Regions from separate parts of the Bacillus sp. JJ1609 genome, predicted to be linked through region 1. Evidence: predicted binding sites of a transcription regulator. Region 1 holds the regulator's gene; each other region holds the start of a gene.
The links. Region 1 encodes LexA, which represses DNA repair genes until DNA is damaged. Its sites were predicted from a motif close to CGAACATATGTTCG; they were not measured.
Positions count from the first base shown of each region.

Region 2: uvrB (excinuclease ABC subunit UvrB) is a predicted target of LexA. The motif match lies at 3,597-3,610, and genes of this name have one in related genera.
Region 3: V7654_RS01880 (YqzH family protein) is a predicted target of LexA. The motif match lies at 3,993-4,006, and genes of this name have one in related genera.
Region 4: pcrA (DNA helicase PcrA) is a predicted target of LexA. The motif match lies at 2,229-2,242, and genes of this name have one in related genera.

Region 1 covers NZ_JBALSS010000007.1:125,110-131,252, reverse strand. The annotation lists gene V7654_RS08440 (ATP-dependent DNA helicase) at 1-1,645, shown strand, start outside; gene V7654_RS08435 (DUF3934 family protein) at 2,201-2,347, shown strand; gene lexA (transcriptional repressor LexA) at 2,469-3,092, opposite strand; gene yneA (cell division suppressor protein YneA) at 3,246-3,563, shown strand; gene V7654_RS08420 (YneB family resolvase-like protein) at 3,591-4,253, shown strand; gene V7654_RS08415 (DUF896 domain-containing protein) at 4,315-4,548, shown strand; gene tkt (transketolase) at 4,788-6,143, shown strand, end outside.
Region 2 covers NZ_JBALSS010000005.1:50,132-56,274, forward strand. The annotation lists gene V7654_RS03925 (S8 family serine peptidase) at 1-301, shown strand, start outside; gene V7654_RS03930 (HAD family hydrolase) at 358-1,050, shown strand; gene V7654_RS03935 (GNAT family N-acetyltransferase) at 1,037-1,444, shown strand; gene V7654_RS03940 (EAL and HDOD domain-containing protein) at 1,807-3,054, shown strand; gene V7654_RS03945 (CsbA family protein) at 3,205-3,438, shown strand; gene uvrB (excinuclease ABC subunit UvrB) at 3,831-5,810, shown strand; gene uvrA (excinuclease ABC subunit UvrA) at 5,818-6,143, shown strand, end outside.
Region 3 covers NZ_JBALSS010000003.1:11,554-17,696, forward strand. The annotation lists gene V7654_RS01860 (MBL fold metallo-hydrolase) at 1-817, shown strand, start outside; gene V7654_RS01865 (SDR family NAD(P)-dependent oxidoreductase) at 829-1,620, shown strand; gene V7654_RS01870 (sigma-70 family RNA polymerase sigma factor) at 1,783-2,304, shown strand; gene V7654_RS01875 (DUF4179 domain-containing protein) at 2,297-3,631, shown strand; gene V7654_RS01880 (YqzH family protein) at 3,665-3,856, opposite strand; gene V7654_RS01885 (DinB/UmuC family translesion DNA polymerase) at 4,095-5,354, shown strand; gene V7654_RS01890 (YolD-like family protein) at 5,379-5,717, shown strand; gene V7654_RS01895 (CDGSH iron-sulfur domain-containing protein) at 5,777-5,992, opposite strand.
Region 4 covers NZ_JBALSS010000006.1:17,369-23,511, reverse strand. The annotation lists gene pcrA (DNA helicase PcrA) at 1-2,227, opposite strand, end outside; gene V7654_RS04760 (heptaprenylglyceryl phosphate synthase) at 2,360-3,049, opposite strand; gene V7654_RS04755 (YerC/YecD family TrpR-related protein) at 3,321-3,638, opposite strand; gene V7654_RS04750 (DUF3048 domain-containing protein) at 3,713-4,756, opposite strand; gene V7654_RS04745 (adenine deaminase C-terminal domain-containing protein) at 4,820-6,143, opposite strand, start outside.

The sequences.
Region 1 (6,143 bases):
AACACTTATTGAGCAGCTTGTAAAAGAAGGCGGAGATATTGAAAAGCTTGAGAAAGCACTTGGCCTGAATGTGGATGTCCGATTAGCAAAGGCCCGAGAAAATTATGTCTGTGTAAAGAAGCTCGACAATCTTTCAAATACAACGAATGAAAAAGAGATTCTCGATGTTCATGACCAGCTGCCGGATTTCATCTTTGATGAAGGCATATCCATGAACTCTTTCAGCCGTTATGGTGACCGCAAAGAATATCCATGGGTATCCAATGAAAAATGGTCCATGATGGCATGGGATCCGCTCCAGCAATGCTCCACTTGTGAATGGCGCCACCGCTGCGGCCAAACCTTGAACCGTGATCACTACCGTCATGCTGGTGATTTAATCATATGTTCCCATGACTTTTATATGGAACATGTCTGGACGAAAGAGTCCCGCAAAAGGGAAGGGCAAATGCCGCTTCTCCCTGAAGCGAGCACCGTCATTTTTGATGAAGGCCACCTGCTTGAATTTGCAGCGCAAAAAGGGCTTACTTATCGTTTTAACTCACAAACGCTGACGACGGTCCTAACAGGATATATGCATCAGGATGTTAGGGAAGAGTCGCTTTATTTAATCGAGGATATTTTAGAGCTTCATGATGCATGGTTCGACCTGCTTGTTGATAACTCAGTAGCGGTTGTAGGATCTAATCGAAAAGAAGTTCCGCTCCTTGCTAGTATCAGGAAAACAGCTGAAACCCTTGAGAAAAAGGTAAGTGATTTGATGGATCAGCTTGTTTTTGATGCTGAATTATTCGTCATCGATGATTACCATTTGAAAATCATGGAAGAGTATTTGGAGTTCTTTGCTTATGGTTTAGGAATTTTCCTTAAAAATGATGAAGGGATCTTCTGGCTTGAGGAGAATGAGGTTCAAACATCATTGGTTATTATGCCTCGATTAGTTGAAGAAATTTTGAAGAAGGAAGTCTTTTCACAAAATATTCCTTTTGTTTTTTCTTCAGCTACATTATCCCAGGCTGGCGACTTTAGTTATATTGCTAAAAGCCTTGGTATTGAACAGTTTTCTTCCTTTACAGTGGCGTCTCCGTTTGATTATGAAGAGCAGATGAAGATGGCGGGACACATCCAGACAGATGAAACGAATAAATGGGAGCAGATTGGGGCCGACTTATTAAGCCAAAACGGAAAATCTCTTGTGTTATTTTCATCCTCTCAGGAAATGGAACGCTTTAGGGCATGGGCAGATATTCAAAAATGGCCATTTGCCATACTTTTTGAGGGAGACAGAGAAATTAGTGAAACCGTAAAGGCCTTCCAAAGCGAGCATACAACAGTACTATGTTCTTATAGTTTATGGGAAGGATTGGACGTTCCAGGTGAATCATTAATCCAGGTGATTATTTCTTCCTTGCCGTTCCCTCCTCATGATCCTGTTTTCCAGGCGAAACGAAAGCATGCCAATAACGCAACTGTAGAGATTGACCTGCCATATATGCTGCTGCGTTTAAGGCAGGGAATGGGCCGTTTGATTAGGAGCAGCCAGGATTCCGGAATTGTACATCTGTGGTTAACTGCTGGGCAAAAGGAAGCCTATTTAAATGACATCGTAAAAGTTCTCCCTGTTCAGAATGTAAAATGGTACTAGAAAATATTAAAGATGAAAAAGACTCCCGGAAGATAAATACCTCCGGGATTCTTTTTAGCGAATTAGGTGTGGATTTAAATTAGAACCAGCATCCACATTTTCTGTGGTGGCGATTACGATCATCACGATCGCGATCACGATCACGATCATCTCTATCATCCTGAGCACCTTCTAAGTCTTCGATAATACAACGGCGCACTGCGCGGCAAAGATCATCAAAGTCAATAGTTGCTCTCACTTGATTACGGTCCCTATCCCTGTCCCTGTTAGGGAAAAAAACATTAGAAACATCGTTGTTATTTCTGTTGCATCCCATTTTTTTCAACTCCTTCCCTTGTTGATACATTATCTTATGAGATAATGGACAACATGCTAGGGGTTCTGCCCTGTAAATGGTAAAATGTGCTACTCTCCTAGATAAGGGGTAGTATAAATTAGATACACAAAGATAATCACGAAATAGTTTAGAACTGTATCTTTCCATTCTAAATGTGTTTCATCAATTAAAATGGTTAACAATATGGTTGTATTTATAAATGAACGGAGTTGATAAACATGAGTAAAGCGAAGAGTAAAGGCGGAACAGGTCGAGGTACAGGTAAAAAAGGATGGAACAGATGGCAATCAAGCGCGAATAAGGCTAAAAGTGCCAAGCCTTATAAGAGTAAAGGTGTGAAACACCAGGATAAAACAGAAGAATAATAAAGGGGCTAGTCCGTAATGGAGATGGTTTATAGAGAATCTGAAGGTTCCATAATCAGTAAAACATCTTATTTAATAGATTCATATGTAAAAAAGCAAGCGGAAAGCCGCTTGCTTTTTTTTAATGCATATGACGGTATACTCCGATCACTTTGCCCAGAATCGAAACGTTGCGGAGGATAATAGGATCCATGGATGAATTTTCTGGCTGGAGCCTGAAATAATCCTTTTCCTTGAAGAAACGCTTAACTGTTGCTTCGTCTTCTTCTGTCATCGCAACAACGATATCACCATTGTTGGCCGTTTTCTGCTGCTTAACGATGACATAATCACCATCAAGGATTCCCGCTTCAATCATACTGTCTCCCATGATTTCAAGCATGAACACTTGCTCATCATGAGGGACGAGACGATCAGGAAGAGGGAAGTACTCTTCGACATTTTCGATTGCCGTAATCGGCATACCCGCAGTTACTTTACCAACGACAGGTACGTTGACAACATTATATTTAGGGATACGGCTATCTTCTTCTATTTCAAGGATTTCGATTGCGCGCGGCTTTGTAGGATCGCGTCTGATCAAGCCCTTGCTTTCTAGTCTAGCTAAATGTCCATGGACAGTGGAGCTGGAGGCAAGGCCAACCGCTTCGCCAATTTCGCGTACGGATGGTGGATATCCTTTTTTCTTGACTTCACCTTTAATGAACTCAAATATGTCTTGTTGCCGTTTCGATAACTTCGTCATATTCACGCACCTCGTATATTTTCTTGTCCTTATTATACCATGTCCTCTATCGAGATACAAACATAAGTTCGAATATTTAGTTGACACGAAACAAATGTTCGTTTTATAATGAAATCAAATGAACGAACATACATTCGCAAAGAGGTGCTGAACATGAAAAAACTTTGGGAAAACTATTCATATGCAATCATCCTGCTTGCTGTCAGCTTGATTTTTTCGTTAGTGGCGAAAGCTCATTTAAATATTTCAGACGATGCATACATAACTGTTACTATAGAAGAAGGGCAATCATTATGGGAGATTGCCGAAACATATGCAAATGAACATAATCTTTCAGAAAACGAGTTCGTTAGCTGGGTACAGAAAAAAAATGGAATAGCCGGCGAGGTGATTTTTCCTGGCGATGAACTTGTCATCCCCGTGATGGCTGAACAAGTAGAGCCGACACAGATTGCCGGCGCAGAAAGATAAAATAAGCAAAGCGAATAAGGTGACATCATGAAAGCAATTATTTATTGCCGCGTAAGTACGACAAAAGAAACACAGGAAACCTCACTGGCGAGGCAGGAGGAGGAATTAATCCGCCTTGCTGGCAGCTACGGCTTCGAGGTTCAGAGAATCATTAAGGAGCAGGCAAGCGGATACGATCTTGAAAGAGAAGGTATATTGGAACTCCTCGACCTAATTAAAGATAAAACAATCGGAGCACTGTTGATTCAGGATGAAACACGTCTTGGCAGAGGAAATGCTAAGGTCGCAATTCTCCACTGCATTTTAAAAGAAAAAATCAAGCTTTACAGTATTTCGCACAATGGTGAGCTTCAGCTTTCAGAATCAGATTCGATGGTGCTTCAAATTGTGAGCATGGTCGAAGAATATCAAAGAAAGATCCACAATATCAAAATCAAAAGAGGGATGCAGCGGGCTATTGAGCACGGATATAAGCCTCAGCGGAACTTGAAAAATCAAGGTGACCATTCTGGGAGAGAACGGAAAGATATGCCAATCGAAGAGATTGTCAAGCTCAGGAATAATGGTCTTACTTTTGCCGAGATTGCTGCAACATTAAGAGGCTTTGGGTTCAATGTTTCAAAAGCAACAGTTAATCGCAGATATCTAGAATACATAGAGACAAAGGATGAGGAAACTCCTTTCTTGTAAAAATCCCCTGATTCTAGTAACATGACTTTTAACGTAACTTTTTTACAAAGGAGCTTTACCAATGCTATCTAGTGATAAAATTGCCAGAATTAATGAATTGGCACGAAAAGCAAAAGCATCAAAGTTGACTGAGGAAGAGGCAAAGGAACAAACGAAGCTTCGAGCAGAATATCTGCAATCCTTCCGTTCTTCCATGCTTAATACATTAAAAGGTGTAACCATTGTGGATCCAGCTGGGAATGATGTTACTCCTGGTAAGCTAAAAGAATTTCAAAACAAAAATAAGCTTCATTAATAGAGTTCATACAAAGGGATACATAATGTTTGTATCCTTTTTCTGTTTCTAAAGTGAGTTGGAACAGTACTTAAAACAGCGTAACTGCGTGGATTCTGTTACATAACTTTAAGGCATTTGTGTCAAAATAAATAACTATACGGCCTTTTCTGTCTCCTTCAGGCACAATTTGTTGTATAATAATTATTCTCGCTATAATATTAAGATTGTAGCCAGTACTTATAGAAAGGATGTATTTAATGTTTAATAAAATTGATATGCTTTCAATTGATTCAATTCGTACTTTATCGATTGACGCAATTGAAAAGGCGAATTCCGGACACCCTGGCATGCCAATGGGAGCAGCTCCGATGGCATACACGCTTTGGACTCGTTACATGAACATCAACCCTAAAAATCCTGAATGGTTTAACCGTGACCGTTTTGTATTATCTGCAGGTCATGGATCAATGTTGTTATACAGCTTGTTGCACCTTGCAGGTTATGACCTTTCAATGGATGACATTAAGCAATTCCGCCAGTGGGGCAGCAAAACTCCAGGCCACCCTGAATTTGGCCACACAGCAGGAATCGATGCTACTACAGGTCCACTAGGACAAGGGGTTGCTATGGCAGTAGGTATGGCAATGGCTGAACGCCACCTTGCAGCTGTTTACAATAAGGACAACTATAACATCGTTGACCACTATACATATAGCATTTGCGGCGATGGAGACTTAATGGAAGGTGTATCAGCAGAGGCAGCTTCTCTTGCAGCTCACCTCAAATTAGGCAGATTGGTCGTTATGTATGATTCGAACGACATTTCACTGGACGGAGAGTTAAATAAGTCATTCTCTGAAAGTGTTGCTGACCGATTCAAGGCATATGGGTGGCAGTATATTCGTGTAGAGGATGGCAACAACCTTGAAGAAATCGCTAAAGCACTGGAAGAAGCGAAGACAGATGAAAATCGTCCAACATTAATCGAAGTAAAAACGGTTATCGGTTATGGTTCACCTAACCTTTCTGGTAAATCTGATGTTCACGGTGCTCCACTTGGCGCTGACGAACTTAAGCTTACTAAAGAAGCATACAAATGGACTTTTGAAGAAGACTTCCATGTCCCTGGCGAAGTATATGACCACTTTAAACAGCAGATTGCTGATAAGGGTGAACAAACTGAGCAGGCATGGAATGAACTATTCGCTAAATATAAGAGCGAGTATCCTGAACTCGGTGCACAGCTAGAAAAAGCAATGAATGCTGAGCTTGTAGAAGGATGGGATAAGGACATTCCGGTATATGAAGACGGAAAGAGTCTTGCAAGTCGTGCATCTTCAGGTGAAGCTCTTAACGGCATCGCAAAAAATCTTCCTTATCTAGTTGGAGGATCTGCTGACCTTGCGGGTTCCAACAAGACAATGATTAAAGGAACAGGAGATTTCTTCCCAGGTTCTTTTGAAGGCCGCAACATCTGGTTCGGAGTGCGTGAATTCGCAATGGGAGCAGCAATGAACGGAATGGCTCTTCACGGCGGTTTAAAAGTATTCGGGGGAACTTTCTTCGTATTCTCTGACTACCTTAAACCTGCAATCAGACTTGCTGCATTAATG
Region 2 (6,143 bases), on a different contig from region 1:
TTATTCCTTAGTTCAGGCTCTAGGCATGCAAAAAGAAGCCCAGGAATTTGATGGGCAGCTAACCGTCCAGTATAACGATGAAAGAATCGCGATTGCCGATGCAACCGAAGTACCGGCTCATCTCAAAGGCTATGTCCAGCTCGCGTTAGACCTGAACATTCTTAATGCAAAATTTGCCGTAACACAAGGACCATATGATCTAAAGCCGAAGGTGACAGCAACCTTCAGCCCATCTGTAATAAATACACGCGGAGACTTTGCAGTAGCGATGACTCGATACTATAATACGTTTCTAAAATAAGGTAAAATTAGAACAGGCCCCAGGGTCTGTTCTTTTACATATAAGGGGTGAAATAAATGCCTGAAATCAAAGCAGTATTCTTCGATCTCGACGGGACCCTGCTCGACCGCAACGCCTCTCTGGTAAAATTCATCAAAGACCAGTACGAGCGTTATATAAAGGAATTGAGTTTAATAAACAAACAGCATTTCATTAATAGATTCTTAGAACTGGATTGCCGCGGTTACGTATGGAAAGACCGGGTATACAGTCAGCTTTTACAGGAAATGAAAATAACGAGTTTAACCTGGGAAGTACTACTGGAGGACTACCTTAATAACTTTAAACATGCATGCGTGCCCTTCCGAAACGTTCGGAAGGTTCTAGAAACCCTGCGTCAGATGGGCATAAAGCTCGGCTTGATTTCCAATGGGAAAAGACAATTCCAGAGAGATAACCTGAAAGCGCTAGGGATTGCGGATTACTTTAACACCATTCTGATATCTGAAGAGGTGGGCTTAAGAAAACCTGACCCGTTGATTTTTCAAATGGGGCTGGACCATCTCTCTGTTTCAGCAGAGGAAAGTATATTTGTAGGAGATCATCCGGAGAATGATATCAAAGCCGCCAGGGATGCAGGAATGCTTGGAATCTGGAAGCGTGATGAATATTGGATGGAGGCTGCGGCCGATTTTACCATCAATGATTTATATGAAATAGTAGCCATCGTTCAAAACTTGAAAGGAGCAGCAGTAAATGAAGGATTTTGAAATTATGCATATTGCGCCAACTCCTGAAGAATATCTGGATCTGCGTCTCGAAGCTGGCTTAAGCAGTAAATCCATGGAAGCTGCAAGCGTTGGTCTAAAGAATTCACTCTTTGCCGTGACCATTTTTAGTGGCTCTATTTTAGTGGCGATGGGAAGGATCATCGGTGATGGAGGAGCCTTTTTTCAAATCGTCGACATCGCGGTCAAACCGGATCAGCAAGGAAAGGGACTTGGAAAGCTGGTAATGAAGGAATTGATGTCCTATCTTGAGCAAAATACGTATCCGGGCTCGTATGTCAGCTTGATAGCCGATGACCCGGCAAATAAACTTTATGAACAATTTGGGTTTTCTTATACATACCCTGAATCTCATGGGATGTATCGAAAATATTGAAGCGGCAAATGTAAGTTCGTAAGCTTCTCAAAAAATAGGACTATTAATGATGACTAATACCATAGGATAATGATGACTAATACCATAGGAATGTGATTTCTGAAAACAGTGATGCTCTTGTGGAAAATGGTTCTTTAGCATGGAGGGATCCTGGTCTGGTAACTAAGATACAAAGGATGCTCCTATCGCTTATTGGGGTCATTTGCAATCTATGAGCCTTTAAAATTGTGAAGTATCATAAAATTTGGTAATTCACAAATCCTCTTGTAATACTTGTAAATTAATAGTATATTTTTCCTACAAAGTCGTTGTTTAATATTTACATATTTGGTTTTTCTTAAGTGCTTCGGGAGGAATACATTGTGGATATATATGTTGCAAGGCAGCCCATTTTTGATATGAACGAAAACACTGTTGCTTATGAACTGCTTTACAGAAGCAGCACTGTCAATAATTATCAGCACACAAATGGAGATCAGGCTACCACTGATGTCATCGTGAACAGTTTCTTGAATATTGGAATTAAGGAATTGTCTAATGGTAAGCCATGTTTTATTAATTTTACAGAGAAATTATTGAAGCTGGGCGTGCCTGCATACTTCAACCCCTTATCCATCGTGGTGGAAATTCTTGAGACAGTTGAAATAAATGAAGAAATTCTTGCTATTTGTAAGGAATTAAAGGCGCATGGTTATATAATCGCTCTTGATGATTTTTTCGTTTCACAGTGGAATGATCTGACCGTTGAATTATTGGATTATGTGGATATCATCAAGATTGATTTCAGGACAACCAACCGCTCTGACAGACAAGAAATGCTCAGGTTTATAACAGGAAGGAATATCAAATTTCTGGCGGAAAAAGTGGAAACGATTTCAGAATACCATGAGGCAAAAGAAGATGGGTTTGAATACTTTCAGGGATTTTATTTCAGCAAGCCAGTGATTTTGAATAGTTACGATATACCATCCTATTATCATTCTTATTTTCAAATATTAAAAGAAATAGAGTGCCCCGAACCTGATCTTGAAAAAATCAAGGATGTCATTGAAAAAGATATATCATTATCCTATAAATTGCTCCGGCTGATTAATAATCCTGTGTTCCGTCCGAGAAATGAAGTTTCTTCGATTAAGCAGGCGATTATTTTGTTGGGGCTCAATGAAATCAAGAAATGGATTTATGTTTTGGCAATAAGAGGAGCAGACAGAGGCGGCGCTGACGGTGGTTCAAAGGAACGGGAAATAATTGAGCTTTCGCTGAAACGTGGGAAGCTGGGTGAATTGATTGGCAGAAAGGTTGGCAGAGAGGTATTGTCATCAAAGTATTTCCTGCTCGGAATGTTCTCGCTGATGGATTCATTGCTGCATCACCCGATGGATGAGCTTCTTGAGGACCTGCCTTTGAGCAATGAGCTGAAGAATGCCCTATCAGGTGAAAAGAACGATGAATATATGATGCTTCAATTCTTAAAGGATATTGAACTTGCCTTCCACGAAGGTGCGGAGCTAAAGTTCAATCCGACCTCTATGCATTTAGAAGAACTTTTCCGTCTGTATGGTGAGGCTAGTGACTGGGCAACCAAAGTCTTGAGTGAAGTTAGCGTGTAAATGGAATAGGATAGAGAGTATGCAGAGAGTCCCTTATCTTGGCATGCTCTTTTTGTTTGCAGATGTTTCTTGTAACCTGCTGCTAAAACAGCTATATTCATAAATAGAAGATTTTTTTGTTCGTTAAATTGTTTGAATGAGGTGTTCATTGTGGTGCTAAAATATTTGTCCGCTCTTATTCTTCCTGGATTCATGGTCGTTTTTTTCACCAGGGTTGCCTATAATCATATCCTTGCGCTGGTGTTAACCGTTGCCTTGATCGCTGCTTCTGTTTATAAAGGATACACAGATTCATTTCTGTTGATTGTCGTTGATGCTTTTTCGCTTACGTTAGGCTTTTATTTGGCAAACCTGATGATGAAGCAGAACAAGAAGCGGCAGTGATTGCGGTAAATTTTTTAAAAGCACATAGAGAGCCTGTCGAATCTTGTTCGGCAGGCTTTTTCTTATGGCAAAAGGTTTGAGGGATATTCAATCAAACATTTGATTAACGATAATCCGGGCTACTTCTCCATAATTCTGCAAATGAAAAATATTTTTTTCGAATGTTTGTTCGCTTTTTATTGGTTTGTTTTACCTGCTTTGTGGTAGAATGAGGATATGACTTTTTGACAGCTTAGGAAAACTGATTATAGATGAAGGCTCTTTTTGAAATGGTGTCTGAACCAAGAATGTGTTTAGAACTAGTAAAAATTCAAAATCCGATTTTTACTAGTTAAAGCAATAAAGTTTACGAAAAGAGCCAAAATGAAATTAAAATTACAGGAGGCTTTTCTGTGAAGGACCAATTTGAATTAGTCTCGAAATATTCCCCGCAGGGAGACCAGCCTGCGGCGATTGTAGAACTGGTACAAGGCATTCGCGAAAATAAGAAGCACCAGACGCTTCTAGGGGCTACCGGTACAGGTAAGACGTTCACGATTTCAAATGTGATCAAGGAGATCAACAAGCCGACGCTTGTGATTGCCCATAATAAAACGCTGGCAGGACAGCTTTACAGTGAGTTCAAGGAGTTTTTCCCGAACAATGCTGTTGAGTACTTTGTCAGCTACTATGATTATTACCAGCCAGAGGCGTACGTGCCTCAGACCGATACATTCATTGAAAAGGATGCCAGCATTAACGATGAAATTGATAAGCTGCGCCACTCTGCGACATCTTCCTTGTTTGAACGAAAAGATGTCATCATCATCGCCAGTGTATCCTGCATCTATGGTCTCGGTAATCCTGAAGAATACCGTGACATGGTCGTTTCGCTGAGAACTGGCATGGAAATTGAGCGGAACAAGCTATTGCACCGCCTTGTTGATGTCCAGTATGAACGGAATGACATCGATTTCAAGCGCGGGACTTTTCGCGTCCGCGGTGATGTTGTGGAAATTTTCCCGGTATCTCGCGATGAGCATTGCATGCGGATTGAGTTTTTCGGAGATGAAATCGACCGGATCCGTGAGGTTGATGCATTGACTGGTGAAATAATCGGTGAACGTGATCATGTAGCAATCTTCCCGGCATCCCACTTCGTCACTCGTGAGGAAAAATTGAGAATCGCCATCGAGAATATTGAAAAAGAACTCGAAGAACGACTTGAAGTACTTCGCGCCGAGGAAAAACTGCTAGAAGCCCAGAGGCTTGAGCAACGGACAAGGTATGACCTTGAAATGATGCGTGAAATGGGTTTTTGCTCTGGGATTGAAAACTACTCACGCCACCTGACATTAAGGCCGGCTGGAGCAACACCATATACTTTGATCGACTACTTCCCGGAAGATTTTTTGATTGTAGTAGATGAGTCGCATGTTACATTGCCGCAAATAAGGGGAATGTTTAATGGTGACCAGGCTCGTAAGCAGGTTCTTGTGGATCATGGTTTCCGTCTGCCATCGGCAATGGATAACCGCCCGCTGACGTTCCCTGAATTTGAGAAACATGTTCATAATGCTGTTTTCGTCTCCGCTACCCCTGGTCCATATGAATTAGAGCACACACCTGAAATGGTCCAGCAGATCATCCGTCCGACAGGGTTGCTTGACCCGACGATTGATGTAAGGCCGATCGAGGGACAGATTGATGACTTGATTGGAGAGATCCATGAAAGAGCAAAACGGAATGAACGGGTATTGATTACCACTTTAACTAAAAAAATGTCTGAGGACCTGACTGATTATCTTAAGGAAATCGGCATAAAAGTGCAGTACCTTCATTCCGAGGTTAAGACACTTGAAAGAATTGAGATTATCCGCGAGCTGCGGCTAGGCAAGTATGATGTGCTCATCGGGATCAACCTACTAAGGGAAGGAATAGATATTCCTGAAGTATCGCTTGTGGCAATCCTTGATGCAGATAAAGAAGGCTTCCTCCGTTCCGAAAGGTCGCTCATCCAGACGATTGGCCGTGCAGCGAGGAACGAGCGCGGACATGTCATCATGTATGCAGATAAGATGACGAACTCAATGGAATTGGCCATCAGCGAAACGAAGCGCCGCCGTGCGATCCAGGAAGAGTATAATGCGAAGCATGGTATCACACCGCAGACGATCCAGAAGGAGATCCGCGATGTAATTCGTGCGACCATTGCTGCCGAAGATCAGGAAGAATACAACCCGGCAGAGGGTTTGAAGAAGCTGTCAAAGAAAGATCGCGAACAAGTGATTTTAAATATGGAAAAGGAAATGAAGGAAGCGGCGAAGTCACTCAACTTCGAACGAGCGGCCGAGCTGCGTGACCTCATTCTTGAGTTAAAAGCGGAAGGATGACGATAAAATGGCTATGGATAAATTGATAGTTAAAGGCGCCAGAGCCCATAACTTGAAAAATATAGATGTCACCATTCCGAGAGATAAGCTTGTGGTGCTGACAGGACTTTCCGGTTCAGGGAAGTCCTCACTGGCCTTCGATACCATCTATGCCGAAGGACAGCGCCGTTATGTCGAGTCATTATCGGCATATGCGCGCCAATTTCTTGGACAGATGGACAAGCCTGATGTCGATTCAATCGAAGGATTGTCTCCTGCGATTTCAATTGACCAGAAAACGACGAGCCGGAATCCTCGTTCCACGGTTGGAACAGTGACGGAAATCTACGATTA
Region 3 (6,143 bases), on a different contig from region 1:
CCAGCTGGCGGAGCTTAAGCTTACTCCAGAAGATATAGAGCAGGTCATCCTCACACACGACCATCCAGACCATGTTGGATTACTTGATTTTATGCCAGATGAACTTGAAGTTTACGGCCACCCGCTTAATGAAAGATGGATCAACAGGACTCCTGAGTTCCAAAGTATACATAAGAAATTTTATGAAAAGCTATTTGTGCAATTTGGCATTCCCGAGCAATATTTTCTGCCATCCCTTAAAGTCATGAAAAAGACTTTAGTGTTTTCGTGTGACCGATCGCTATCGGGGACCCTGGTGGAGGATGACGTTCCTCCTGCTCTCCCAGGATGGCGAGTAATTGAGACTCCAGGACATGCGCAGAGTCATATCGTCCTTTTACGTGAGAAGGATGGGGTCATGATTGCAGGAGATACAATCCTTGCGGGCATCTCGCCCAACCCTTTGCTTGAGCCGCCGCTTCCAGGCGATTCAGAGCGGCCCAAACCGCTCGTGCAATATAATGCTTCGCTAAAAAAACTGCTGAAGTATCCGATAGGACTTGTATACACTGGGCATGGAGCGGAGATAACAGAATTGCACACATTAATAGAAAAAAGGCTTGCCAAACAGCATGACAGGGCCATGCAGGTGAAGAAAATGCTCGAAGGCAAGGAACTTTCTGTGTTTCAAATATGTACACTGTTATTTCCTTCGGTTTATGAACGTGAGTTGAATTTGACTATTTCTGAAACAGTTGGGCAGATAGATTATTTACAGTCCCTTGATGAAATTAATGTCAGGGAAGAAGGAACAGCCTTCTTTTACACAGCTAAATGAGGTGAATTTTTGTGCCATCGTTAACAGGAAAGAATATTATCATTACTGGAGCTTCAGGAGGAATCGGTGCTGAGATTGCCAGGCTTTGCGCAGAACGGGGAGCGAATCTTGTGCTCCTTGCAAGGGGCATTGAAAAATTAGAATTAATGAAAAAAGAATTGGAATTAACCCACTCAGTCAAAGTATTTGTCCATCAATTGGACGTGTCTGATACCGACGCAATTCGGACTGTTTTCACTAAGGTCATTGACGAAATAAAGCACGCGGACATTTTGGTCAATAATGCTGGTTTCGGGATTTTTGACCTCGCCCACGAAGCAAAGATCGACGAAATCAAAGCGATGTTCGACGTGAATGTCGTTGGTTTGATGGCTTGCACATCCATGGTTCTGCCAGGCATGAAGATGCAGAGGAGCGGTCATATCATCAACATCGCATCGCAGGCAGGCAAGATAGCCACCCCAAAATCGAGTGTCTATTCGGCAACGAAACATGCTGTCCTTGGCTATACGAACAGCCTGCGCATGGAGGTGGCCGATGACAATGTGTATGTGACGTCAGTCAATCCTGGGCCAATCGAAACAAATTTCTTTACTATTGCCGATAAGCAGGGTACGTATGTCAAGAATGTTAAAGCGTTCATGTTAAAGCCTGACTATGTCGCAAAACAAGTCGTGGACCGGATGCTGACAAAGACCAGGGAAATCAATCTCCCGCGCTGGATGAATGCAGGCAGCATTTTTTATGCGCTTTTCCCACGCGCCTTTGAGCGCATTGGCAGGAAGGCTTTCAACAAAAAATAACAACCTTTCGAAACCGCCGTGTTTTTGTGGCGGTTTTTATTTTGAGCCCTATACCAAGCAATTTTGCTATCTGCAGGTATTTAAAAGATTTTTTTAAAAAATGTAAAACTTTTTTCTAGCTTCCATGTCTAATAGGTAGATACAGTGTAAGGGGGAGACACATTGGAGCTTCAAGATTTAGTCCTTAAGGCGAAAAAAGGTGATGAAGCGGCATTTTATGAGCTGATGCAGCTTCATAAAATCCGCCTTTACCGGATCGCCCTGAGTTACTTAAGGAATAGCGACGACGCGGTTGAGGCGCTGCAGGAGGTCACATACAGGGCGTTCAGCTCCATCCGAAAGGTAAAGGAGCCGCAATATTTTACAACCTGGATTACGAGGATCTTGTTAAACTACTGCAATGATGAATTGAAGAAGCGGAAACGGATTCTCGTTAGCGATGACCTTATCAGCCTGATGGGGGCGGAACACCAGTCAAACTGGCTGGAGGTAGAGGAAGTCATTGGCAAGCTTGAACCAAAAATGAGGCAGGTCATTGAACTGAAGTATGTGCATGATTTTAAAATCAAGGAAATTGCCGATATTCTTGATTGTCCTGAAGGCACTGTGAAGACATGGCTTAATAAAGGGCTGAAGGAGCTCCGCGGACAGCTCGGGGAGAAGGGGGAATTGGGCTATGCTTAATGCTGAGGAAAATAAGTTAACTCAGGCGCACGCTGCACTCGAGAATATCGACATCCCTGAATTCCAGTTGGATCAAGCGATTTCAGCAGGAATCAGCAAAGGGAAAAGAAAGGAAAAGAAAAATCTGCTGCTAATGAGGACGTTAGCATCTGCCGCCATCCTGATTTTTGCTTTTACAGCCTTGCTCAGGACATCAGAAACCTTCGCCTCCTATGTTACCTCGATTCCTGGAATGGAGAAGATTGTAGAGTTAGTCCGTTTTGACAAAGGCTTGACGGCAGCAATCGAAAATGACTTTGCCCAGAAAATCGGCGTATCAGATGAACATGAGGGCCTGAAAATCACCTTGGATTCAGCGATTGTTGATGAACAGATGATGGTGCTGTTTTATAAGATTGATTCTTCTGCTGGTCACAAGGAAATTGCGATTGATAACATCCAGCTTACCGATGACAAAGGAAAGAAATTGGAATTAAGCTCCTCTTTCTCTGTGGGACCAATTGATTTACAAAAAGAAGGGGAGACTGTTCAGGAAATGACCTATTACTTTTATGGAAAGGTCGCTCCTGAAAATATGAAGTTGAGCTTCCAGCTTGCTGAAGGGAGAACGGAAACTGGAGAGCTGCGTAATAAACTTGCTGATACATGGGTTCTTCCTTTCTCAATTGATAAGGAAGCCTACAAGGATAAGAGAGAAATCATTGAGGTAAATAAAACGGTCAGTTTTGAAGGCCAGAAGGTAACAGTTGAAAAGGTATCGATTTATCCAACAAGGATTGGTGTTACTGTTCATTTTGATGAGAAAAACACTAAGCAGATTTTCGCGATCGAAGACCTTCGTATCGTTGATGAAAGCGGCGAGGAATGGGCAACAATCGCAAATGGAATCAGTGCTTCCCATATTAGTGATTATAAGCAGGAAATCTATCTCCAGAGTAATTTCTTTAAAAATCCAAGAGAGCTTTATTTGAGATTCAGTTCAATCAGGGCCCTCGATAAGGATCAACTGACAGTTGTTGTCGACCCTGATCAGCTTAAGATTATCGAAAGACCACGCGACGGTCGTCTTCTGAGAGTGGAAAGAGAAGGCGAGGATTTGAAATTCACTTATCTTGGAGAACGGGGAGTTACTCCATTTCAAAACGCGATTGACTCAGAAGGAAAGCAAATTGGCAGCGGCCAATCAATGTGGACCACCGACGGCGTGGCAGAACAGCAAATCCTGCTTCCTTATTTTGGGGAAGATGCCGCCCCAGGACTGATCACTTTGCAAATAACCGATTATCCTACGAAGGTTAAAGGTGATGCCAATATTAAAGTAAAATGAATTGAAGGCTGTCCCTGCACTGGGGCAGCCTTTTTATGTAGCCAAAAATTCATAAACCGCATCATTGATGATATCATGCAAGTCCGCTTCAGGTTCCTGGTTTTTCAGCTCGGTAATCTTCTTATATATTTCTTCGAATTCCACTTCGCCAAACGGCAGTGAATCATCATGCCGATACTGTACGAAGCACTTCTGAACCATTTTGCGTATGAGTTTTTCATCCATAACATTAGCACCTCTCATCCTGATTATACTCTCAACTGCCAGCCGAAAACAGCCTCCTGTAAAATTGTCCAGCTCTGGCATGCCCCCCCAAATAAACCTTAATTAAGTCATTCCGCCGGAAATTCCCCATTGAAACCGAACGCATATTCGCTTAATATTATGGGTATAATGAAACAGAACAAACGTTCCTTTTATTAGGAACGAAACATAAACTAAGCAGAAAGGAGAGACACAGAAAATGGTCGATTACAGCGAAATGCCGCAAAACAAAATTCTTTGTGTTGATATGAAAAGCTTCTATGCCAGTTGTTCCGCGGTCATGCTCGACCTTGATCCTCTTGAATGCTACCTGGCTGTAGTCGGGAACCTCGACCGTCCGGGAAGCGTCGTCCTGGCAGCCTCGCCCCGTTTGAAAAAGGACTTTGGCATTAAAACCGGATCGCGAAAGTTTGAAATTCCCGATGATCCGCGAATTATTGTCGTTGATCCCCAAATGTCAACGTACCTGAGAATTTCCACTGAAATCTCCCGTGTATTCAATCGCTATGTCCCAAAGGAAGCGATCCATACCTACAGTGTCGACGAAAGCTTTATAAAAGTAGATGGAGCTTCAAAGCTTTGGGGAGACGCTTCCTCAATAGCAAAAAAAATCAAAGATGATATCGAGCGCGAGTTCCAGCTTCCTTGCGCAATCGGGATTGGCCCGAACATGCTGATGTCAAAATTATGCCTTGACCTTGACGCGAAGAAGAAGGGAATTGCCGAGTGGACATATGAAGACGTACAGACAAAGCTGTGGAATGTCTCACCGCTTCGCGAAATGTGGGGAATAGGCCGCCGTGTCGAAAAAACGCTGAACGGCATGGGGATTTTCACAGTCGGTCAGCTTGCACGCTATGACCTTGAAAAATTGGAGAAAAAATTCGGTATTATGGGCAACCAGCTTTACTGGCATGCCTGGGGAATTGATTTTTCGGATATCGGTGCCCCGATCATGGAAGGGCAGGTCAGCTTTGGAAAAAGCCAGATATTGCTTCGAGATTATAAAGAGGAAGAGGAAATCAAGCATGTCATTCTTGAAATGTGCGAGGAAGTGGCACGCCGGGCAAGGAACCATGGGAAAGCAGGACGGACAATCAGCTTTGGGATTGGCTACAGCCAGGATGAATTTGGCGGAGGCTTCCACCGTTCAAGGACGATAGAAGAACCTACGAATGTCACGATGGAACTGTATCGCGTATGCCTTGAGCTATTTGCTGAGAACTATACAGGAAAAACGGTGCGCAGCATTGCGATTTCACTTGGAAACCTCGTTGTTGACAGCGAATTTCAATTGAGCTTATTTGAGAAGAACGGATGGAAGAAGAAGGAGCTTGGCTATGTGATGGACCGGATTCGCAGCCGATATGGCTCGGCAGCGTTGCTAAGGGCTGTTTCTTATACTACGGCTGGTACAGCAAGACATCGTGCCGCGTTGGTCGGAGGGCATAAAGGCTAATAATGATAGTGGGGAGGAGATTTTATGATTCGTGACCGAGGAAGAATTAAATGGACGTCCATGATGCTTCCTGAACATGTAAAGCTGTTGCGGGACTGGGCGCAGGAAGACGAATATGAAAAAGAAAAACAGCTGGATGAACAGCAGCTCGAACAATTGAATGAAACCATCCTGGAAGCGATGGAATATAACCGTCCGGTCAGCATCGCCTATTATCGTCAGCGGAAGTATGAACTGGTGATTGGGAAAATCCATTACTGGAATGAACTCGGCCAGAAACTTCATATCGTGGACAAATTCGAAGAAATCCATCGCATTCAGCTTTCAGCCATTGCCGATGTCCGGCATGCGGATGAATGGTGACCAAGAGAGAATTCGCTCCATAAAAAAAGAGCAATGGGATACCCATTGCCCTCTCACTATTACTCAGTCTCATCAGGCTGAGGAGCACGCACGACTGATTCAAAATTTCCTTTGTGGGAAGCATCGCAAAACGGCATATTTTTACTCATGCCGCAGCGGCAAAGCGAAAAAGCCGGCTTTGTTTCGAATTTGTTCCCGGCACCATCCAATAATTCTACATCTCCAGTAATCCTTAATGAACCATTATCATTTACTTTAATCTGTACTTTTGTCAAAAAAAACACTCCTTCACAAAATTGTCACAATTACCTTTGATAGTATAAGTTAACCAAGAAAATTGCAAGACTATTTTGAAAGGGGAATGCACCCTTCATAATCAGATAAGGTGAGAAGTTATGTTAAAATATAGGCTCTGTTAAAGTTAAA
Region 4 (6,143 bases), on a different contig from region 1:
TAATCGGTGCAAATTTTGCCAGCAGTCGTTTGATTCCTGTTGGGCTTGGGAACGCGATATCCAGCTCCAATCCTTCGCCAGAACCTTTTACACTGACAACTGTGCCTGTTCCCCACTTGCCGTGCTGCGCTTTGTCTCCAACCTTCCAGCCGATTTCCTCGCCGCCGCTTGTTGCTGCGACTGGACGGGCAACAGCACCTCGCTGCGGGATTGCCGGTCTTGCTGCTGGTCTGCCGCCGCTTAATGGCGCTGCTCTCTTTGGTTTCGGAGCAGCGTCCTCGACCAATTCAGCCGGGATTTCCTTGATGAACCTTGATTCTGGATTCATATTCGTACGTCCAAACAAGGTACGCATCTGGGCATTCGTAATGAACAACTCTTCCTCAGCACGTGTAATTCCCACATATGCAAGACGGCGTTCTTCCTCCATCTCCATCTCTTCCATCAATGAGCGGCTGTGCGGGAATACTCCCTCTTCCATCCCGATCAAGAAAACGACTGGGAATTCAAGGCCTTTTGCTGAGTGGAGCGTCATCAGGGTGACAACATCCGTCTTCTTTTGTCCGTCATCATCAAGACGATCAATATCAGCGACCAGCGCCAAGTCTGTCAGGAACGCGACTAGGGTTTTATCTTCACTGCTTTCTTCAAAGCTCTTTGTAACAGTTAAAAATTCATCCAAGTTCTCAAGTCGGCTCTGGCTTTCAATTGATTTTTCAGCCTTAAGCATTTCACGGTAACCAGATTTATCAAGGACTTCCTCAACAAGCTCGGTAACAGACAGATACTCCTGCTGATGAGTATAGTTCCTGATCAGATTGCGGAACTCAATCGCTGCTTTTTCGGCTTTCGGGCTGAGACCGATCATTTCAATCGTCTCAAGCGCCTGATACATGGACATATCGTGCATCGTTGCGAAGTTGGCGATTTTATCAATCGAAGTTGAGCCGATCGCGCGCTTCGGCACATTGATGACCCTCTGCAGACTGATATCATCATCAGGGTTTGAAATCAAACGAAGGTACGCAAGGACATCCTTGATTTCTTTTCTGTCATAGAACTTGATGCCGCCGACAATGTTGTAATCAATATTTGACTTCAGGAATGATTCCTCGATTACACGCGACTGGGCGTTCGTTCTGTATAAAATTGCAATGTCAGACAGCTTGCGGCCGTTCCTCAGGAGCTCCTGAATTCTGCCGATGACAAACTGGGCTTCACCCTGTTCGCTGTCCGCGCGATAGTACATAATTTTGTTTCCTTCAGCGTTTTCCGTCCAAAGGTTCTTCGGCTTACGGTTCATATTGTTCTGGATCACCATATTAGCCGCTAAAAGAATCTTCTTTGTAGAACGGTAGTTTTGCTCTAGTAAAATAACAGACGCATTCGGGTAATCCTTTTCGAATGAAAGGATGTTAGCAATATCAGCTCCGCGCCAGCGATAAATTGACTGATCAGAGTCACCGACAACGCAAAGATTCTGAAAACGCTGGGCCAGTAATTTTACAAGCATATATTGCGCCCTGTTCGTATCCTGATACTCATCGACATGGATATACTGGAACTTGCGCTGATAGAATTCAAGCACTTCAGGTACACGCATGAATAACGTTATCGTTGTCATGATCAGGTCATCGAAATCGAGAGCCTGGTTTTTGCGCAGCCTGCGCTGATACTCTTCATACACATCGCTGACCTTCTGTGAGAAGTAATCGCCAGCTGTTTTCGCGTATTCCTCTGGGGTGATCAATTCGTTTTTCGCTGAGCTGATCGTTCCAAGAATCGCACGCGGATCGAATTTCTTCGGATCCATGTTCTTGTCTTTCAAAATCGATTTGATAACAGACTGCTGGTCAGTCGTATCAAGAATCGTGAAGTTGCGGTTGAAGCCAAGACGATCGATGTCTCTTCGCAAAATACGAACACACATCGAGTGGAACGTCGAAATCCAGATATCGTCTGCCGCGCCTCCCATCATCTTTTGGATTCTCTCGCGCATTTCGCGCGCTGCTTTATTCGTAAACGTAATCGCAAGGATGTTATAAGGATTTACCCCTTTTTCCACCATTAAATACCCAATCCTGTGAGTCAATACTCTCGTCTTACCACTGCCCGCACCAGCCATCAACAATAATGGCCCGTCCAATGTCTTGACAGCCTTCTGCTGCTCCGGGTTCAAACCATTCAATAATTTATCCGTCAAAAATTGCACATTCCTCACCACCATACAAACATTTGTTCTTATCTTATATCAAAAACACCTAGTAGACAATCACACACATTAACGCACTACCTCACTGGGGGTCAGACCCCCACTACTTCACCGCATCACCGCACCGGGGGTCTGACCCCCAGCGCTTTAACGTACTGAAGTGGCTGCTACTGTTTTGAGTGCTTCTTCGAGGTTGCTGTAGACTACATTTCCTACGACGATTACGTCGGCGTGGGCGGCCATTTCGGCTGCCTGCTGTGCTGTTTCGATTCCGCCTCCGTAAAAGAGAACGGTCTTTTCCAGTGCGTCTTTTGCTGCTTTGACGAGCTCTGGGTCGCCATATGTGCCGCTGTATTCTAAATAGAAGATTGGCAGGTTGAACATCTTTTCGGCCATCATCGCATAGGCTCTAACGTCTTCAATATCCAATTCTGTCTTGGCATCGGTGAGCCTTGCAGCCTTGCATTCTGGATTCAGGATGCAATAGCCTTCCATCATAACCTCATCCCAATCCATCAAATCGCCGTATTCCTTCACTGCTTCGTGATGCATCCCGGTAATCCACTGCGGATTGCCGCTGTTGAGCACCGTCGGGATAAAGTAAAAATCGAATCCCGGTGTGATAGAATCGATAGTCGAAACTTCGAGAATGCATGGAACCGTGTAACGGCGGACTCGGGACATTAAATCAAGGACTCCTTCAAGAGTGACACCATCGGTCCCTCCTACCATGATCGCGTCGGTTCCAGACTCGCAGATTCTATCAAGTTCTTCATCAGTTATTTCTTTATTTGGATCGAGTTTAAACACATGTCGCCACTCGCGAACATCGTACATCCTTGAATTGCCCCCATTCTATATTTCCATTCCACCATTATAGCATTTGTTCTCTCCAGACAAAAAGGAAACATCAGGTTAATGGGGCAATTTAACAGATTAAATAGGAGAAGAACTTTTATTCTAACTTTCGCGTTTTATTCCTAACTTTCCGTCGTTTTTTCCTAACTTTTCGATATATTCCTAACTAGCCATCTCTTACACAAACCAAAAAACCGAAGCCACACTGGACCTCGGTTCCTGCAATTGTTCAGTTTTTAAATCCCAGGACCTAAGCCTGTTCCTTCGCTGCGTTCTCTTCTTCTTTCAATCTGTCCAATGCCAATTCATAAGCGTCGTTGCCATAGTTCAAGCAGCGCTTGACCCTGGAGATCGTTGCTGTGCTTGCACCTGTTTCTGTCTCGATTTTATGGTAGGTCTTGCCCTCGCGAAGCATGCGGGCAACTTCGAGGCGCTGTGCCAGTGACTGGATTTCGTTCACTGTCGCCAAATCATCAAAGAAGCGATACGCTTCGTCGAGATCTTTTAGCGATAAAATCGCCTTGAAAAGTTGATCTAATTCTTTACCTCTTAATTTATCAATTTGCATATAGTCATACCCCTTATATTCTCTTATTTTTATTTTGGCTGTTTCCGCTTTGTTTTTACTCCGCGAACATCGCCTTATTGTTCAGAGTCGAATGAGACATCGCTGATTGATGGGACGATGTTAATCCATGTTTTCCCGGGAACGAAACCAGCTTTTTCCCCATCCTTATAAGGAATAATCCTGCCAGCTTCATTTTTCCATTGTATCTCATTGACTTTGCCTTTTTGGAACAGATAACCAGTACCGCCTGATTCCAAATCAATCTCCCTGCGGCCAGCTGAATCTACGATGTTGTGATTCATTTGCACTACGAGAAGATTATCAATCAGCACCGGTTCTTTTGAATCGAGATCAGCCGTTTCTTCATTTCCTGAAAAACGATGATACTTCCCGGCTTCAGCATCGTATTCATAAATCAAATCGAATGCTGGCGTTCCGTAGGATACCATGATATCCTTGGCTGCTGCACCTTCAAGCCCATCGAATTCTTCCTTGCTTAAAAAAGCAGCAGAAGCCGGTGCCGCATCCATATCGTAGTCTCTTTTTTCAGCACCTTTTATCATATTCTCATATGTGATATATGAATTGTGCGGGGCCTTGCGAAAGCTTGCCCTCTTAAAAAGAGAACCGTCATACTGGATGCCGTTGATGTTGTCGATGTCCCCGCGATCGAGCATTTCCTTCGCTTCAGGACTATAGCCATGGGCTACAAAAAAGCTGTCATATCCTAAAGCCAGGTCGATAAAATACTCCCTCGCACTTCGGATGGGTCCAACCTTCTCAGGGTGTTCACTTTGGTAAATCGCAATCAGCCTTGTTACTTCCCCTTCAGCCAAAACCTCATAGATGAGATCCGCTTTATTAAGACCCGACTGCGGTCTTGCTTTCGGATGGTTATTGACCACCACCGCAATAGCTCTGCCGGCTGGCTCCTCTTTTGTGCCAATTCCCGTCAGCGGGAATTGATATGGAAGCTTCTCTGCTTCTTTGACAACGTCTTCAACTTCTTTTTCTTTATGTTGTTCCGCTGCATCTTTATCTGTCTTTGTCTCTTTACTGCTGCACCCGGCTAGAAGGATCATCATAGCCGCAGTTACAGCGATCCATTTTTTCATCATTCTCGCCACCCCTGTGAACTCCCTGTTCTCATGGCTGTAAATGTCTTGATGTACTTTTACATTTTAACGCATTATCGTTGGAAAGAGTACCGTTTTTTTCATGACGTCATAGATGCCCCGCTGCGTGATTCGGATATACGGCAAATGCGTCGATGAGAAGAACAATAATGAATAAATCGGGTCCGCAAACTTATAGCCCTTTTCCTTCAGATATTCCAGCAGCTTCTTTTCTTCCGCCATCAGCTCCCCTACTGGATGGCTGGACATGATACCCTGCAGTCTTAACGGAATTTCCCTTACAGGCACTCCATCCTCGCAGGCAACAATTCCGCCGCCAAGCTCCTTCATCCGGTTAAAAGCAGCCATCATATCCTGCTTGCTGTTGCCAATCAGGATAATGTCACCTGTATTGGAGAAAGAACTCGCAAGTCCCTGCAATTCAGTCGCAAAGCCTTTTAAAATCGTATTGATCCGCCACTCGCCATTCCGGTCAATCAGCATGAAAAAGCACTCATCATGACTTGAGGCTAATTCATCTCCAGACACATCGATTGAAATTGAATATGGTTTTGTAATGACCGAATTCTCCATTTTAATGCCAAATGGCATCGAGAATTGCATGTCATCAAGCGTCAGCTCCCAATCAATTTTTAACGGATCAAACCCTAATTCGGACCAATCCAGTTCGCTTGTCACTTCGATTGCCTCTCCGTTACGCTTCACCCACTGACCCTTTGCCAGCACTGAAACCGGAGTAGGTTCAAGCTCATCACTTAAAATGTTGATGTTCGCAATCCGGCCTGTCGCAATGTTCCCATGCAGATGCTCAAAATTGTAATATCGAGCCACATTGATTGTCGCCATATTGTAAGCATCAATAACGGGAACGCCCTTTTCAATCGCAATCCTGATCAACTCGTCAATAACACCATTTTCATAAAAAGCAGTAGACGCCCCGTCTGTCGTCATCATAAAACGGTCATAAACCGCAATATCCAGCTCATGGATTTCATCCAGCAGCTTTGGCAGGTCAGGACGGATAGAAGAATGCCTTAAGCTCACCATATAGCCCTGCATCAGCCTCCTCCTGACTTCCTCGCCAGTCATTGCTTCATGATCACAATCCGCCCCAAAAAGCATCATTTTTGCGAGCGTTTTTTCAGAAGCGCCCGGAAAATGCCCTTCGATTTTCTTATGAAGACGCTTTGTTTCCTGCATCCAGTGAAGAATCATGTCATCCCCGTTCATCAGCTTCGGCCAGCAGGTCAGCTCGCCCCCCTGCACGACATTCTCATGCTCAAGCCAGGCCCGGACATTGCTGTTTGAAAACACATCTTCCTCATGCTGGATTTCCGTCTGTGCATCAAACCGGCACCACCAATACATC